DNA from 2 places in the Cohnella sp. GCM10027633 genome. Region 1 is predicted to be linked to the other one. Evidence: a T-box and tRNA genes for the amino acid it is inferred to sense, from the RefSeq annotation. Region 1 holds a T-box; the other holds one or more tRNA genes.
The links. The T-box of region 1 lies ahead of leuS (leucine--tRNA ligase). A T-box ahead of a tRNA ligase gene usually reads a tRNA of that ligase, here a tRNA-Leu.
Positions count from the first base shown of each region.

Region 1 (8,830 bases):
AGAGATTAGCGGAGAATATAGTCTCGTCCAAGCGGCAGCACAACATAGGCGTGATTCCGTAGTTTACCTTCCTTCAAAGGCATTATTAATTTCTTTACCATCAGATCGCGTACAATCCGCCTTGCACCGTCTTCGCCCAGACCCAAACAATACTTCACATCCTCCAACCGAAACGGCCGCATCAGCAGCAACCCGTATCTCAGCACCTCCCGTTCGTATACCGATAGCTCCTCCATGGCTCGGCTACCCGCGACGCCGCCGTGCACGCCGAGAAACTCGCGCAGGTCCTGTCGGCACATCTCCGGCTCCTTGTCGAGCTCGTCTTTACTGAACGGGTAGTACACGAACTTGTACCCGGCCAGCTTCCGAACCCGACGGCGCTCGTAAGCGAACCGACGGCGCGTGATCGTCTCCGCGTGCGGGACGAACCCTTCGCATTCGAACGCAATCGCAAGCGGTTCATAGAAAGCGTCGATGAAGTTGCGTTCCCCGTTCGCGCCGCGTACTTCGTATTCAAGTATGATCCCGTCAAAAGACCCAAGCACGGCCAACACCACCTCCAACAACTTCCTTGTCCCCGTCAAATCCCCTTCCAGCAGCTCCTTTCTCTGTCCTCGCGCGCCTGCTCGTTGTTCCTCCACGAACCCGTCGATCGTCTCCTCGACCGTCATCGCGTACCCTCCTCTTCGGCCGAAGCCAAAATAAAAACGCCGCCTGCCCCGAATCCGGGACAAACGGCGTGTGCTTCACGCAGTCGCTTGCGTTATTCGATTATCCGATCTCCGCTTAATTAGCCACGATATTGACGAGCTTGCCCTTCACCGCGACGACTTTGCGGACGGTTTTGCCTGCGATGAGCGCCTGCACCTTCTCGAGGTCCATCGCGATCGCCTGCATGCCCGACTCGTCGAGATCGGCGGCGATGCTGACGCGGTCGGCGATCTTGCCGTTCACTTGGACGACGATCTCGACTTCCGCGTCCACGACGAGCGAGACGTCGTACGCCGGCCATGGCGCGTAAGACACGGAGCCTTCGCCGCCGAGCTTCTCCCACAGCTCTTCGGCGATGTGCGGCGCGATCGGCGACAGCATCTGCACGAAGTGTCTCATCGCTTCCGCAGGCAGTGCTTCGGCCTTGTACGCGTCGTTGACGAAAATCATCATCTGGCTGATCGCCGTGTTGAATCGAAGCGCCTCGTAGTCTTCGCCGACTTTCTTGAGGCTCTTGTGCCACGTGCGGCGGAACGATTCCTCTCCCGGAACGTCCTTGATCTTCTCGTTCAGATTGCCGTTGTCGTCGACGAACAACCGCCAGACGCGCGCGAGGAAGCGGTACACGCCTTCCACGCCGTTCGTGTTCCATGGCTTCGTCGCTTCGAGCGGGCCCATGAACATCTCGTACATGCGCAATGTATCGGCCCCGAATTCCCCGACGATCTCGTCCGGGTTGATGACGTTGCCGCGGGACTTAGACATCTTCTCGTTGTTCGTGCCGAGTATCATGCCTTGGTTCACGAGCTTATGGAACGGCTCTTTCGTGTTCACGACGCCGATATCGTACAGAACCTTATGCCAGAAACGCGCGTACAGCAAGTGAAGAACCGCGTGCTCCGCGCCGCCGATGTACAGGTCGACCGGCAGCCATTCCGCTTGCTTCTCCGGCGAACAGATCGCGTCCGCGTTCTTCGGATCGATGAACCGCAAGTAGTACCAGCAGCTGCCGGCCCATTGCGGCATCGTGTTCGTCTCGCGGCGGCCCTTCAGTCCCGTTACCGGATGAACGACGTTCAACCAGTCCTCGACGTTCGCGAGAGGCGATTCGCCCGTGCCAGACGGCTCGATCGCGTCGACGTCAGGCAGCAGCAATGGCAGCTCCGACTCTTCGACCGTCGTCATCGTGCCGTCTTCCCAGTGGATGACCGGGATCGGCTCGCCCCAATAACGCTGGCGGCTGAACAGCCAGTCGCGCAGACGGTACGTGATTTTGCCTTTGCCCTTGCCCGCTTGCTCCAGATGAGCGATCATCGCGGCAATCGCGTCCGCCGTGTTCTTCCCGTTCAAAAAGTCCGAATTCACCAGAGCGCCGTCGCCCGTATACGCCGCTTCTTCGACGTTGCCGCCCGCGACGACCTCGACGATCGGCAGTCCGAACTTCCTCGCGAATTCCCAGTCGCGCTCGTCGTGACCCGGTACGGCCATGATCGCGCCCGTGCCGTAACCGCCGAGCACGTAGTCCGCGATCCAGATCGGCACCTTCGCGCCGTTCACCGGATTGATCGCGTACGCGCCCGTAAATACGCCGCTCTTGTCTTTGGCCAGATCCGTGCGCTCCAGGTCGCTCTTGCGAGCAGCCGCATCGACATACGCGTCTACAGCCGACTTTTGCTCCGCGGACGCGATAACGCCCACCAACTCATGCTCCGGAGCCAATACGCAGTACGTCGCGCCGAACAGCGTGTCCGGACGCGTCGTGAATACAGTAAGCGCCGCGTCATGGCCCTCGATCGCGAAGTTCACTTCCGCGCCCGTCGACTTGCCGATCCAGTTACGCTGCATGTCCTTGATGCTCTCGGACCAATCAAGCTCTTCCAAGTCCTCCAGCAACCGCTCGGCGTATTCCGTAATCTTCAGCATCCATTGGCGCATCGGCTTGCGGATGACCGGGTGGTTGCCGCGCTCGCTCAAGCCGTCGATGACTTCCTCGTTCGCCAACACCGTGCCCAGCGCCGGACACCAGTTGACCGGTACTTCGGCGACGTAGGCCAACCCTTTTTTGTACAATTGAATGAAAATCCACTGCGTCCACTTGTAGTAATCCGGATCCGTCGTGCTGAACTCGCGGTCCCAGTCGTACGAGAAGCCGAGCGACTTGATCTGGCGGCGGAAGTTGTTGATGTTCTCCACCGTGATCTCGCGCGGATGGCGTCCGGTCTGCAGGGCGTACTGCTCGGCAGGCAACCCGAACGCGTCCCACCCCATTGGATGGAGGACGTTGAAGCCTTTCATCCGCTTGTAGCGGCTGACGATATCGGTAGCCGTGTAGCCTTCCGGGTGGCCGACGTGCAGCCCCGCCCCGGACGGATACGGGAACATATCCAGCGCGTAAAATTTCGGTTTGTCCGCTTCCTCGGTCGTGCGGAACGTCTTGTTCGCGTCCCAATATTGCTGCCACTTGGGCTCGATCGTAAGCGGACGGTAGCCCTGCTGATTCTCTTGCGTCATAACTTGTTACCCCTCTCCAAATTAAAAAAACCCCGCGTCTCTAGCGTTATCGCTAGGGACGAGAGGATCAATTCCCGTGGTACCACCCTAGTTGACGGCGGCCCTGCTTGGGCATCCGTCCACTCGTTCCTCTTAACGCGAGGTTCACGTCCGATCTACCCGGCATCGCCGCTCGATCCGAAGGCTCCAAGGCGAGTTCATCGTCCGCGTTAGCCGGCTTGCACCTTCCGCCGGTTCTCTGGGTAACGCGCGCGCGATTACTATTCCTTATCTCAGCCAAAGTATGCCATGATTATAGCGAATCGGAACGATCGATGTCAAGCCGGGCCGGGCGCCCGCCTAACGCCTTGCCGCCCCGTTCCAGAACAGCTCGACGACCCCTTCCGCCAGTTCCTCGACGGACGGCTTGCGCTCGCCGAACCGTTCCCGGTTGCCCAGCATGAGCAGCGCGGAGAACGCATGGGAGAGCATCATCGGATCGCCCGGCGCGAGCTCGCCCTTGTCCATCTCGGCCCGGAACGCCTCCGCGAGCCCTTCGTGAATGCCGTGCTCCGCTTTCCGGATGCTCTGCAGCTGCTCTTCCGTCAAGAAGGGCACGGCTTCCTTCATCATGCTCTCGAAATCCGTATGCGTGCGAGACAGCTTCGTGCGGGCAAGCTTCGACAGCCGCGCTCTTAGATCGCCTTCGTCTTCGAGAATCGCCATCGTGCGCATCCGTACGCGCACGAACATCTCGATGACGGACGTCGTGAACAGCTCGGCTTTATTTTCGAAATAATAGTACACCGACGCCTTCGTGACGCCCGCATGCTCCGCGATCATATTAATCGATACCGGCTCGTATCCGAGCTCCATGAACAACCTCGACGCGGCGCCCAGCACCGTCTCCCGCATCGATACCCCGCCGGCTTGCAGCCTCGGCCTTCCCGGCGCCCGTCTGGATGAATCGTCCGTCGGATTCATTCCCCAGTCCTCCCGTTCGTCGAAACGATGATGTTTGCGATAAAATTAACCCTTCGGTATAATTCCTGTTGCATAATTAACCTTCCGGTATATATAATTTAGGTGTCAACGTCATTATAGCCCAAACAAGCAACGATTACATCGTTAAAAATGCGGAGAGGACGAATGTACATGCATCAAAATGCCGGAATCGCTAAATGGGTCGCAGGCAAGAAGTCGAAATGGGTAACTCTACTCGTCTGGATCGTCGCGGCAGCCTTGCTCAGCGCGTTATTGCCGAGCGCGAGCAGCCAGGAGAACAACAACGCGGCCAACCTTAGCGCAAGTAAGCCGTCCGTGCAAGCGGAGACGATCGCGCAGCGCGAATTCGCCGGCGGCGCGGACATTCCCGCGCTATACGTCTGGCACCGCGAAGGAGGATTGACGGACGACGACCTCGGCGCCATTCAGCGTTGGTCCGCCCAGCTCGCCGCGGCTCCGGCGCCTCATCAAACGTCAATCCCGCCGCTGCATCAATTGCCCGCGGAAGCGCTGAAGGCCGAGCTATCCGAAGACGGCAGCACGTTCGTCGCTCCCGTCCTCTTCGACAAGCAGGCGGACGTCGAGCTGTTGAAGGAAGGCGTCGAGCATATACAGGCGGAGACCGTCGCTCTGCTCGGCGAAGATCCGTTCGCGGAGCCGACGAGCGGCACCGACAAGCTGAGCGTGCGCGTCACCGGCCCGGTCGGCATCCAGATCGACGCCACCGGCTTGTTCAAGAACGCCGACGTCTCGCTGCTGATCGGCACCGTGCTGCTCGTGCTCGTGCTGCTCCTGCTCATCTATCGCTCGCCGATTCTGGCGCTCATCCCGCTCGTCGCCGTCGGCTTCGCCTACGGCGTCATTAACCCGGTGCTCGGCTGGATGGCTTCCGAAGGGTGGATCGTCTTCGATTCCCAAGCGCTGTCCATCATGACGGTGCTGCTGTTCGGCGCCGGAACGGATTATTGCTTGTTCCTCATCTCCCGGTTCCGACAGCTGCTGAAGACGGAAGACAACGCAGGCCGTGCGCTGCTCTCGGCTATCACAGGCTCGTCCGGAGCGATCGCGATGAGCGGTCTGACCGTCGTACTGTCGCTTCTCGCCCTGCTCGTCGCGGAATACGGCGTCTACCAGCGCTTCGCGGCGCCGTTCAGCATCGCAATCCTGATCATGGGCATCGCCAGCCTGACGCTAGTGCCGGCGTTGCTCGCCATCATCGGCCGCGCCTCCTTCTTCCCGTTCGTGCCTCGCACGCCAACGATGCGCGCCGAACGAGCTAAACGCCGCGGCTTGCCCGCTCCGGACGCCTCGGCGGAGCGCGCGCCCCGCAACTGGGCCGGACGGTCGGTCGTCGCCAAGCCGGGCCTCATCATCGCCGTTTGCATCGTCTTCCTCGGCGGCTTCGCGGCGTTCGCGACGCAGATCAAAGTGACGTACGACATCCTGTCTTCTTTCCCGAAAGATATGGCTTCTCGCGAAGGGTTCGCCTTGATCGGGGAGAAGTTCTCCCCCGGCGAGTTGGCGCCCGTCCAAGTCATCGTCGATACTCAAGGCAAGGACGTGCCGCTTCAAGAGAAGCTAGCCGCTCTGCCTTACGTAGACCGCGTGAGCGAGCCGCAAGCCGGTTCGGCCGATCCGAAAATCGTGAAATACGATGTCGAGCTCGCGATGAATCCGTACGCGCTGGAAGCGATGGATCTCATTCCGGACTTGCGCGAGGCGACTCGGCAAGCGCTCGCCGACGCAGGCATCGCGGACTCTGAAGATCGCGCTTGGATCGGCGGACAAACCGCAGAGCAGCACGATGCGAAGGCGACAGGCGACCGGGACACGAAGCTGATCATCCCGATCGTCATCGGACTCATTACGCTGCTGCTGCTCGCTTACCTCCGATCCGTCGTCGCGACCGTCTATCTGGTGCTGACCGTCATCTTGTCCTACTTCTCGGCGCTCGGACTCGGGTGGATCGTGCTGCACTACGGCTTCGGCGCGGACGCGATCCAAGGTTCGATTCCGCTGTACGCGTTCGTCTTCCTCGTAGCGCTTGGCGAAGACTACAACATCTTCATGATCTCTAGCATCTGGCAGAAGCGCGGGAAAATGCCGCTCGGCCAAGCGATTCGCGAAGGGGTCGGCGAGACGGGGGCCGTCATTACGTCCGCGGGCCTCATCCTCGCCGGGACGTTCGCGGTGCTCGCGACGCTGCCGATCCAAGTGCTCGTGCAGTTCGGCCTCATTACCGCGATCGGCGTGCTGCTCGATACGTTCGTCGTTCGGCCGTTCCTCGTGCCCGCCATTACGATGAAGCTCGGCAACCTCGCATTCTGGCCTGGCAAGCCGGGCAAGACGATCAAGGCGGAACACAATCGCGTCACCGTTAACGAATAAGCGCATGATACGACAAAGGCAACGACCCGTAATGGGATCGTTGCCTTATTTGCAATCTCAACTTCGCGTTAAGCAGGCTTTCGGGCGACGTAGAACAATCTCTCGGATTGCTCGTTCGGCGCGTCCCACGTGAAGTCCGCGGTACGGTGCAGCAGCTCGAAGCCCGCCGTCCGAAGCTGTTCGGCGATCCATTCGGGATCGTACGCGCGCTGGGAGTGGGATTCTTCGAATCTGCGATAGACCGCTTCCGAACCGCCGACGCTCTCGTCGCGGACGAAGAACGTCAAGTCGTGGTCGATCGTGCGGGTATCCGGATCGTAATCGCACGTCCATAAGTAGGCGACGTCCTTCTCGTCCAGCACGAAGGGCTGCTCGTCCGCGTAGCGCTCGAACGTGATCGGCGCATGGACGTCGAACAGGAACAGCCCGCCCGGCGCCAAGCCCGCGTACGTATGCCGCAGCGCCGCGACGACGTCGTCCGGCTCGGTCAAGTAATTCAAGCAGTCGCAGAAGCTGATGACCGCATCGACCGGCTCCGGCAGCTCCCAATCCCGCATGTCTTGCTGCAGCCAACGAATCGTGCCCGGTTCATCATCGCCGTTTCCGCGGCGCGGCTCGTCCCACTTACTCCGGGCGATAGACAGCATCTCCGCCGATAGATCGATGCCGTATACGGCGAAGCCCGAACGCGCGAGCGGGATCGACATGTTGCCCGTGCCGCAGCCCAAGTCGACGATCGTCTTCGGCATGCCGTGCTTCTGCCAACATTTGCGGGCGAAGCTCATCCATTCCGCGTAAGGCATTTCTTCCATCAACCGATCGTATACGGAAGCGAATTGCCGATAAGAACGCATAGCTGTCTCTCCATTATTCGATCATAATATCGGATGATTAAGCGTTGTCCGTCTGTTGCGGTTCTTCGCTCTTGCCAGCCAAGTACGTCCAAGCGCCCTTCTGCGTGACGAGTCCTTCCTTCATCAGCTTGCCGAGTGCTCGCTTGAACGCGCCCTTGCTCAGGCCGAACCGGCGCTGGATATCTTCCGCGCTCGTCTCGTCCGAGTAAGGCATACCTCCGTTCGGACGCTCCTTCAGGAACGCGAGCAGCCGATCCGCGTCTTCCACCCGGCCGGTCTCTTTCGCGGCGCGAATGCTAAGGCTTACTCTGCCGTCTTCGCGCACTTGCGTCACGCGGGCATTGAACTTCTGCCCGACGCGAAGTGGATGGACCATCGAAGAGTTATGGATATACCCGAGCGCGCCGTAGCCGAGCACGCCGCCGTCCACGAGCGTGAACACGCCGTCGCGGAACACGTCCGTGACCCAGCCTTCCTTCCACTCGTTGTTCCAGGTCGTCGGCGCGCGGAATACGTAAGGCTCGATATCCTCGAGCTTCGCGAGGCGGGCGAGCATGCGCCCTTCCTTGTCGTGCTTCATGACGACGTGAACTTCGTCGCCCTTCTGCGGCCACACGTCCCTGCGGCCTTCCGGAAGCTCCTTCAACGGAAGGAGCAACTGACGTCCGATGCCGATCTCGAGGAAAAACCCGAACCGGGGATGATAGTCGGCCACTTCGACGCGCGCCATCTCCCCGACGACGAGGTAAGGCTTCCGCAGCGTGGCGGTCATCCGTTCCTTGTCGTCATGGAACAAGAAAACTTCGACTTCCGCTCCGAGCTCATGCTTCGCGCCGACCGATTCGCCGTAAGGAAGCAGCACTTCTTCTCCCCCGTCGTCCTCGCTGCCGAGAAACCATCCGTACGGGGACACCTCCCGGAGAACCCGCAGCGTCCTCAGCGTTCCGGCGACGAGACTCATGCGAGCTCAACCGCCTTCGCGTCCGACCATAGACGCTCCAAGTGGTAATACTCGCGTTCGTCGCGATGGAACACGTGAGCGACGACGTCGCCCATGTCGACGAGCACCCATCTCGCGGTGTCCATGCCTTCCAGACGTACGCGGGCGCCGCTCAGCTCCGCGCGCTTGCGGATTTCCGTGGCGATCGATTGCACCTGCGTGTCCGAATTACCATGGCAAATGACGAAGTAATCCGCGACGAGCGAGATGCCTTGCAAGTTCAGAGCGACGAGATCGTGCGCTTTTTTCTCCTCCGCCCCGTCGATGACCGATTTCAATAAATTTTCCGAGTTTCCTGCCATGTCTCAGCCTCCATTAACGTTAATTTCCTGATGTATCGTCGCCTTCTACCTGTAGTATGAGACCGTTGCGCGCGCTAATC
Region 1 is NZ_JBHTGV010000012.1:562-9,391, forward strand. It holds gene ACFQZG_RS21390 (hypothetical protein) at 6-671, opposite strand; gene leuS (leucine--tRNA ligase) at 787-3,222, opposite strand; T-box leader at 3,274-3,505, opposite strand; gene ACFQZG_RS21400 (TetR/AcrR family transcriptional regulator) at 3,562-4,185, opposite strand; gene ACFQZG_RS21405 (MMPL family transporter) at 4,357-6,594, shown strand; gene ACFQZG_RS21410 (class I SAM-dependent DNA methyltransferase) at 6,663-7,448, opposite strand; gene ACFQZG_RS21415 (CvfB family protein) at 7,486-8,409, opposite strand; gene rsfS (ribosome silencing factor) at 8,406-8,750, opposite strand; gene yqeK (bis(5'-nucleosyl)-tetraphosphatase (symmetrical) YqeK) at 8,770-8,830, opposite strand, start outside.

Region 2 (8,830 bases), on a different contig from region 1:
GAGCTCTTCCTCGATCGCTTCGATTACTTCGCGGAACAGGCGCACTTCCTCAAGCAACCGCTCGTTCATGAGGATCCGTTTACGATCGGTGCCGGCAATATCCTCGCTCTGATGAGATAGCGTATAGAACAGCGAGTCGCTCCGATCGATCGATTCGTCGATGCGCAAGGCGAGCGATTCGCGAATCTCGTTCTGCAGCAATCGGCTGATCAATTCCACGAACACCGAATGCTTCAAGCGGTACGTCAAAGCCTTCTGGGCGGCGGATTCCAGCAGATGTCCCTCGTCGAAAACGACGGCGCAATGTTCAGGCAGCAGCGGAAGCTGACCTTCCCGCTTGCGGGCTTCGTACGTCCATACGTGCTCCATGTAGAAATCGTGCGAACAGATGATCAGATCGCCCGATTTGCGGTAATGCTCCCGGGATAACGTCTGTCCGCAGCGGTGCCTCAGCTCGCAAGAGAAGCAATCCTGGAACGAATCCCAGCCGATCTTATCCCACTGATGATCGTTCAAGTTCGGATATTGCTTGCGGTCGCCGTAAGCATGGAACGTCTGCAACGCTTCGTATTGATACACGAACCGTGGCAATTCATCGCGCACCGCCTTGAACGCGTCCGCGTGCTCGGCATCGGCTTGCGCTTGATCCAGCTTGACCAAGCACAGGTATCGATCCATGGACTTCGCCAATCTGGCGTCGATCGCCAGGCTTAGATGCCGGGTCAGCTTGGCCAGGTCCCCTTCGGGCTTCGCCAGCTGTTCGATGAGCGATTCGTCCGCGCACGCGATTACCGCCGGCTTGCGCGTATAGCGAGCGTAGCAGATCGCGTACAGCAAGTAGACGAGCGTCTTGCCCGTCCCTACGCCCGCTTCCGCGAAGAGCGTCTGCTTGTCCGCGAACGCCCTCTCCATCTGGTAAGCCATGTAGATCTGCTCGTCGCGCACCTCGAAGCCCGCTTCGGGCAAGATGTCGTAGAACACGTCCGCGACCCATTCGCCGACTTGCTGAAGGAAGGGTCTGGCGTGGTCGTATTCGAAAGGATATCGGTTCAAAGTCGCTTATGCCTCCGTATCAGTCGTTTCATAAAAAGAAGCCCCGGTTTCCCGGAGCTTCTGGCGATTGTATAGGTGGTGCGGTCAAGAGGACTCGAACCTCCACGTCATTGCTGACACTAGAACCTGAATCTAGCGCGTCTGCCAATTCCGCCATGACCGCATGTAGACAATGCGTAATTAAGATTATATCCCGAAATGGGCGGATATGCAAGCGTTTATTGTGGGGAACTCGGCTGCCGACAGGAATCGGCAACCGAGTATTCGTTGACGGCTACTCGCGGCTGGAGACTTGTCCGACGATCATTCCCGTTACCACTCCGCTACGCTGCCGTCTTGATGGCGCCAGATCGGATTTTTCCAATCGTGTCCGATAGCCGCCATCTTCCGCACGTGCGCCTCGTCGATCTCGATGCCGAGTCCCGGACCGCCGGGGATCGTGACGTAGCCGTCCACGTACTTGAAGACGGAGGGATCGACGACATAGTCAAGCAAGTCGTTCCCTTGGTTGTAGTGAATCCCCAGGCTTTGCTCTTGAATAAACGCATTATGGCAAGTCGCGTCCACTTGCAAGCAAGCGGCGAGCGCGATCGGTCCGAGCGGACAATGCAAGGCGAGCGCTACGTCGTAAGCTTCCGCCATGCTTGCGATCTTCTTGCACTCGGTGATGCCTCCGGCATGCGACACGTCCGGTTGAATGATGTCGGCATAGCCGTCCGCGAGCAGCTTCTTGAAGTCCCACCTGGAGAACATCCGCTCGCCCGTCGCGATCGGGATATTCGTAACGGCCGCGATGTCCCGAAGCGCCTCGTTGTTCTCCGGGAGCACGGGCTCTTCGAGGAACATCGGACGGAAGGCTTCCAATTCCTTGGCTAGAATCTTCGCCATCGGCTTATGGACGCGGCCGTGGAAGTCAATGCCGATTCCCATATGCGGGCCGACCGTACCCCGGACCGCGGCCACTCTCTTGATCACTTCATCGATCTTGGCGTAAGAGTCGATATATTGCAGTTCCTCCGTCGCGTTCATCTTGACGGCGGTAAAGCCCTCGTTCTGCGCGCGCAATGCGGCTTGTCCGACATCGGAAGGGCGATCCCCGCCGATCCATGAATACACCTTGATCTTCTGACGGCAGGCTCCGCCCATCAGTTGATAGATCGGGGCTTGGTGGAATTTCCCTTTGATGTCCCATAGAGCTTGATCGATTCCCGCTATGGCGCTCATCATCACGGGCCCGCCGCGATAGAATCCGCCCCTGTACATCGCTTGCCAATGATCTTCGATCGCGAGCGGATCTTTGCCGATCAGATAGCCGCTCAATTCCTCGACCGCGGCGCGCACCGTGTGAGCCCTGCCTTCTACGATCGGCTCTCCCCAACCCGTTATTCCTTCGTCCGTATCGATTTTCAGGAACAACCATCTCGGCGGTACGATGAATAATTCCATTCCCGTGATCTTCATATTCCGCTCCCCTTCGAATGAATGGCATTGATCATATCTTGAATATGGGCTTTCATGAGCGATCTCGCTTGATCCGCCTCGCGCTCCTGTATCGCGATAGCGATCAATCGATGATAGCCCGCGGCCTTCTCCCGCATGAACGGAAGTTTATCCGTCTCTCGCCTTCCTTGCGCCGACAAATCCGCCACGACGGACAGCATTCGGGCAAGCAGCGGATTACCGGCTCCTTCGGCGATCTCCTGGTGATACTGGACGTCCGTCTGGAAGTGATCCTCGCCGCGCTGCATCTGCGCTTCCATCAGGTCCGCCAATTCGCGTATGGACTTGGCTTGGGCCGCGGACGAACGAATGGCGCAATAAGCCGCCAGCTCGGGTTCGATCGCGAGGCGCGCTTCAAGCAATTCAAGCAGCGAACGCGTCTCCATTCCTTTGATCGGAGCCATCGGGTCTTCAAGCAGACCCGGATCGTTGCGGACGAATATGCCTCTGCCATGCTCGATGCTGACGATATTCCGGCTCTCGAGCAGGCGCAGCGCTTCCCGAACCGCGGTCAGGCTGAGTCCGTACCTCGACGCCAATTCCTGCATCGTCGGCAGGCGTTCCCCGGGCTTCCACTCGCCGGAGCGGATTTGTTCCTGCAATTGCTCTAGAATTTCTTCGTGAGCCAGCTTCTTCATCCATGCACCCGCTCTTTGATTCAACTTTATATTGATATGATCTTATAATATATAAGAAATGATCTTTAATATTGGTTTGTCAACATACAAAAAAGCTCCCGGATCGTCGCAAGGACGATCCAAGAGCTGTTCGTTCATAAGGTGGTGCGGTCAAGAGGACTCGAACCTCCACGTCATTGCTGACACTAGAACCTGAATCTAGCGCGTCTGCCAATTCCGCCATGACCGCATGCTATAAAGTGTTCCCGAGCAGATTCTTCATCGCGTTGCAGCGTTACCGACGAACCCTGTCTCGATCACGAAACTTATAATAGCACGCGGCCGGAAGCGAAGTCAAGCGCGGCGAGGAAGTTCAAATTTTCAGTTAATACGGCGCTTAGTAAGACGGCGACAAGGCCGTTCCGCCCGGAATCTCCATGCCGTCCCAGTCGGAGTAACCGCTCTCCTCGGCGAATTCCGTGTCCTGCAAGTAGTCCTGCATGCGGCTATGCAGCAAGTCCGGTTCGACCGCGCTCACGAGCGAGCCGCTGCCCCTGAGCAATTCGAGCGCTTCCTCAACCTGCACCGCGCCGTGCGACAGCGCATGTCCGCCCGCGGCGGCCGCGACGACGGACGCCGCTTCGATGATCTGTCGCTCGCTCGCGCCTTGCGAGATCGCTTCCTGCGCGTGATAATTCATCGACATCTCGTTGCCCGCGAAGATCGACACGCCGAGCGCGATCAGTTGCTTCGTCTTCGCGTCCAGCTCTCCGGCGGCGAAGCATTGGTTCGCGAACTGCTCGTAAGCGTCCGCGACGTTCGGCAGCCAAGACGACAGCACGTCCGCTTCTTCCTCCTGCAGCCCGTCCATTCGTTCCATCGACGACATCAGTATACCTCCCGGCATGGGCCGCTAAGAATCTACATCTGTCGTCTACTGTGCCACAATTCCCGACAATTCATTCCATCCATTGGCGCGGCTCAGAAGCGGGCTGCATCGGATAGTGCCGTTTCACTTTAATAACGCGGCGATTGGGCCTGCGGATCAGCACGTACTCGTCGTCCCACGCGACCACGATGCCTACGACGTCGTTCAGCTCGAGCGCGTCCCTTACGATTCTAACCTTCGTAGCGTCTACCCGGTATTGATCCAGTTGCTCATCGTTCATCGTCTATTGCTCCTTCTATTGGGCATGTAAAAACCCGCAGGGACCGTAATCCGCGCGGGTTCTTGTTCGGAATCGCCGCCGCTTCGATCAGCCGACGTGCTCTCTCGTATCGTTCGTTTCATACCAGCAATCCAACACCTTGCTCGACATGACCCGGTTGTTGACGTATTCGGCTTGGCGTTCGGTGAAACGCTCCGTCCAAGCGATGTCGAGTTCTTCGGACAGCTTAACGATCGTCAGCAGCTCCGACCATGCGACGTACCTCTTATACCAGAAAAACTGCGGATGCTCGATCATATACGGATACAGGTCGTCGAATTCCGTATGTTTGCAGTCGAGCGCTCGCTCGAAGTGGATTTTGGCCGCTTCTAACTTCTCCAGAAAATACTCACCAGACAGATCAAGTTTCCCCATTGCTGCTCGCCTCCCCCTGCAAGTTACTCCTATTATACGTTAAAGTAATTCAATTGGGAAAGAAGGTAAATGCACCAGTTCGGCCGTCGGCTATTCGCCGAACGTAATCTTGCCCGCCTCTAGCGACTGGATCTTCACGAGCGTCTCCACCTTGAAGCCGAGCTCGCGCAACGCGCGGCCGCCGGCTTGGAACGACTTCTCCAGGACGATGCCGATGCCGGCCAAGTTCGCTCCGGATTGCTCGATGATCTTGATCAAGCCTCTCGCCGCGTCGCCGTTGGCGATGATGTCGTCGATGAACAGCACCGAATCGTCCGGGCTGAGCAAGTGACGGGATACGATCAGATCGGTAACGATCCCCTTCGTGAACGAAGGGACGCGTTCGCAGTAGGCGTCGGATTCTCCCAGCAGCGTCTTCTTCCTGCGCGCGAACACGAGCGGCACGCCGAGCTGCAGCGCCGTCGCGAAGGCGACCGGAATGCCGGAGGATTCGACCGTGATTACTTTCGTGATCGGCGTCTCGGCGAACCTTCTCGCGAATTCTTTGCCCATCTCCATCGTCAACTGAGGATCGACGCCGTGATTGAGCAAGGAGTCGAGCTTCAGTACATCGGAATTAACGACGCTCGCTTCCTTCAAGATTCTTTCCTTCAGAATGTCCATCGTTCTCCCCACCGCCCGTTATCTTTTCCGTCTAACGTACCACATCCGATTCGCTCGCGCAACCGGTAAACAAGCCGCGAACAATGCCGCTCCAACGGCGATTTTCCGGACTTGTCGAACGTTTCGACGGCAGTCGATAGGCCTGAATCCATGCACCAGAATGCGACAAAAGAACTGTTTTTCCAACTTTTTCTTCCCATGCGCAACTTTTCGCCGAAAAGATGTGTCATACTACATATAGACAAGACGGAATGGAGTTGAATGGACATGTTGAGGTACGGAACCCGGTTGATCGCGATCGTAACGGTCGTCGCCGTCTGCGGCGCGTTAACCGCATGCAACGCAGGCAACCAGACGCCTATAGCCGCCGAACCAAGCGTTCTCGTCCCGCATGCTACCAACTTAACCTCGCCGTCGCCCGAAGCTTCGCCGCATGTCGAACCGATCTCTTCTCCGGCGGACGTACCCGAGCCAAGCGACGACGTCGTCTCGAACGGCGATGGAGTCGGCGCCGCCGGCGCGCAGCAGCCTGTCGATTCGACTAAAGGCTCTGATAAGGCTGCGACCGAAGACAAGCCGTTCGACCCGGGCGTTCCGGCCTTGCTTGGCATCGAGCTGCACGACAGCGATACGTCCGTCGCCGAACGATTCGGCGCCGCAACCGCGCAATACGCGCTTCCCGGCGAAGGCGAGACGATCGACATGTGGGAATACGCCGGCTTCGCCATAGGGTTCGATGAACGCGGGCAAGTCGTCTATATCGAGATCTCGTCCGGCGAAGTGCCGACGGGCATCGCCGGTCTTCGGACGGGCATCCCCGGCGCGGAAGCGGCCGACGTGCTCGAGATCGCCGATCATCCCGACTCTCACGTGCTGACGATGGATGTGGCCGAGGGCTGGCTGAAGCTCGACCTCGATCCCGATACTCACGAGGTGCTGTCGATCAAGCTGATCGGAATCGCGTAATTCTAACGATGCGTACGACTCCCTACCTATAGAAATCCCCTTCGCTCAGGTTGTCCCCCCTTCCTGGAGCGAAGGGGATTTCCTCGTTTCCGGGGGCGAGCTGCATTCCGGGTCCTCGCCGCTGCAACGTTACCACGTAACGCTGCACGCGAAACTTCCGGCTCCCCGCCGCTGCAACGTTACCAAGTAACGCTACACGCGAAACTTCCGGCGCCCCGCCGCTGCAACGTTACCACGTAACGCTGCACGCGAAACTTCCGGCGCCCCGCCGCTATAACGTTACCACGTAACGCTACACGCGAAACTTCCGGCTCTCCGCCACTGCAACGTTACCTCATAACGCTAGAAGCCACTCCCCGGCAGAAAATTCCGCCATGGAGTGGCTTCTCGGTTATTTTACAGCTCGCCCTTCTCCGCGAGGAGATGAACGGCCAGCACGAACATCGCGTGCGACCACGTGAGCGGAACGACCCATGCCGTCTCGCCCGTCTCGCGGTCGACTTGCTCCGGAAGCAATCCGGACGCGGTAACGTGCTTCACCGCGTAGTCGAGCAGCGAGCGCGCGTCTTCGTAACGTCCCTGCAGCGTCCGGTAATGGCTAAGCCACAGCGTCGTCAGAATCCACGGGTTGCCGCCGATATAGTTATCGTTCTCGTACCGCTTAATGCCGCCGACCTTCGGCGAAGTGAGCAACGCCTCGATCGTATCTGCGGTTTGCGTCATTCTCGGCGAATCGATCGGCACCGCGCCGAAAGGAACGCTAAGACCGAGCAGGCTGATGTCCACGATCGGGTCGAACTCAAGGACGTGCTTCCAGTAGCCCTTATCGCGCTGGAATACGTGTCCCGCTTCGCCCCGTCCGATCGCCGCCTCGTACTCTTCCTTGGAGACGGTAATCTTCAAGCCTCGATAGTACGAGGAACGCTCCTCGTTCCAGCAATGCGCCTCGATCGCCTCGGCGATCGCGCGCGCCGCTTGTTCCCAGCTCTCGGCAAGGTCGTCGCGACCGACGCGGCGGGCGAACGATGCGGCGGCCTTCAGCCCGCCGAATACGGCAGCGGCCGAATACGTATGCTCCGCTTCCCGTTCTTCCCACAAATCCCGGCTCGGACGGGGCAATCCCGTCTCCGGGTCGATGTACGAGACGAGGAACGCCGCGCCTTTCTCCACCGCCGGCCAGACGCGATCGAGGAACGACTGTTTCTCTCCCGCATAGATGTAGTAATCCCACATCCCCCACAGGAGCGAGGAGCCTTCGTCGATCTGCAGTCCCCAGTGAGGGGCCAGCCGGCCATCGTGGTAGTGGCGCTGCTGCCAAGAACCGTCCGGTTCCTGCGCGGTAAGCGCCCACTCGTAGAACTTCTCGGACAGCGAACCGAGGCCCGCCTTGTTGAACGCGGTCGTAATGAACGCCGCGTCGCGTCCCCAGCTGTACGCGTAACCGCCGCAACGGCTGAAGTGCTCGTCGAACTCCGGAGCCGCGACGATCGTGCCCGTCTTCTCGTCCGCCATCAGCTTCATCGCGAGCAACGAACGCTCGTACAACGCCGCGATAGCCGGATCGCTCGTCGGGCAAGGCGTAGCTGCCGCCAAGTAGTTCGCCCAATAGGCGACCATGTCGCCGTACCATTCGCCTTGCGAACGGCTCTTCGCGGTTTCGAGCGCGGACAGCGCTTCGAGACGGCCATGGCCCGCCGCGATATAGATCGTCAGCTCGACCGATTGTCCCGGCGCCACGTCGGAGAACGTCCATGTCATCGCGCCGTCCGGCTGCATGTCGATCTCGTTCCCGTTCAATCGGTCTTCTGCCGCGGCTTGCCACGCGCCTCCGCCCGCTTGATACCCGTCGCACTCTCTCGAGCTGCCGACGGCGAAGGCGTACTCGTGACGATGATGCAGCAACGCGTCGTGTTCCCCCCGGAACTCGGTCGTCGCATACAGCTCGTTCTCCGCGATACGGAACGATCCGTAGTAATGGAATTTCAGCTCGCGCGCTTCGTCGCCGTCATTCGTCAGACGGTACGCCCGCGCGAATATCGGCTGCCCCGGCACCGCGTAATCGGTCTGCTCGACCGATACCGGATAGTCCGCACGCGTTGCCCGAACGCGATACGCGTTCGTATGCGGCACGTAACCTGCTTCGTGCGTCCATCCGCCGTCCGCCGCGTCGAACCAGGTAACGCCCCCCGGCGTACCGACCGACGACAATCCGGTGCGGATTTCATCCACGTGCTGCGGGAAATCGATGTGCGGCCACCAGAGACGGAATAGTCTTCCGGTGCCGCCGAGCGACGCCAACATGGCGGAGTTGCCCGCGATGGCATCGACCAGGTAAGGCTTCTTGCGCAAATGTTCTTGCAGTCTTGCTTGATTCATCCTGAAGCAGCTCCTTAGAAGCCCGGAACCATGGACGACTCTCCCGGGCCGGGTAGTTGTGATCTGCCCGAA
Region 2 is NZ_JBHTGV010000013.1:23,246-32,075, forward strand. It holds gene ACFQZG_RS22275 (ATP-dependent DNA helicase) at 1-1,053, opposite strand, end outside; tRNA gene ACFQZG_RS22280 (tRNA-Leu) at 1,130-1,216, opposite strand; gene dgoD (galactonate dehydratase) at 1,366-2,514, opposite strand; gene ACFQZG_RS22290 (FadR/GntR family transcriptional regulator) at 2,511-3,191, opposite strand; tRNA gene ACFQZG_RS22295 (tRNA-Leu) at 3,334-3,420, opposite strand; gene ACFQZG_RS22300 (carboxymuconolactone decarboxylase family protein) at 3,568-4,059, opposite strand; gene ACFQZG_RS22305 (hypothetical protein) at 4,130-4,339, opposite strand; gene ACFQZG_RS22310 (hypothetical protein) at 4,427-4,753, opposite strand; gene ACFQZG_RS22315 (xanthine phosphoribosyltransferase) at 4,844-5,416, opposite strand; gene ACFQZG_RS22320 (hypothetical protein) at 5,684-6,382, shown strand; gene ACFQZG_RS22325 (glycoside hydrolase family 15 protein) at 6,779-8,758, opposite strand.
Region 2: it encodes a tRNA-Leu, which carries the amino acid that the T-box ahead of leuS (leucine--tRNA ligase) is inferred to sense. The anticodon was not compared.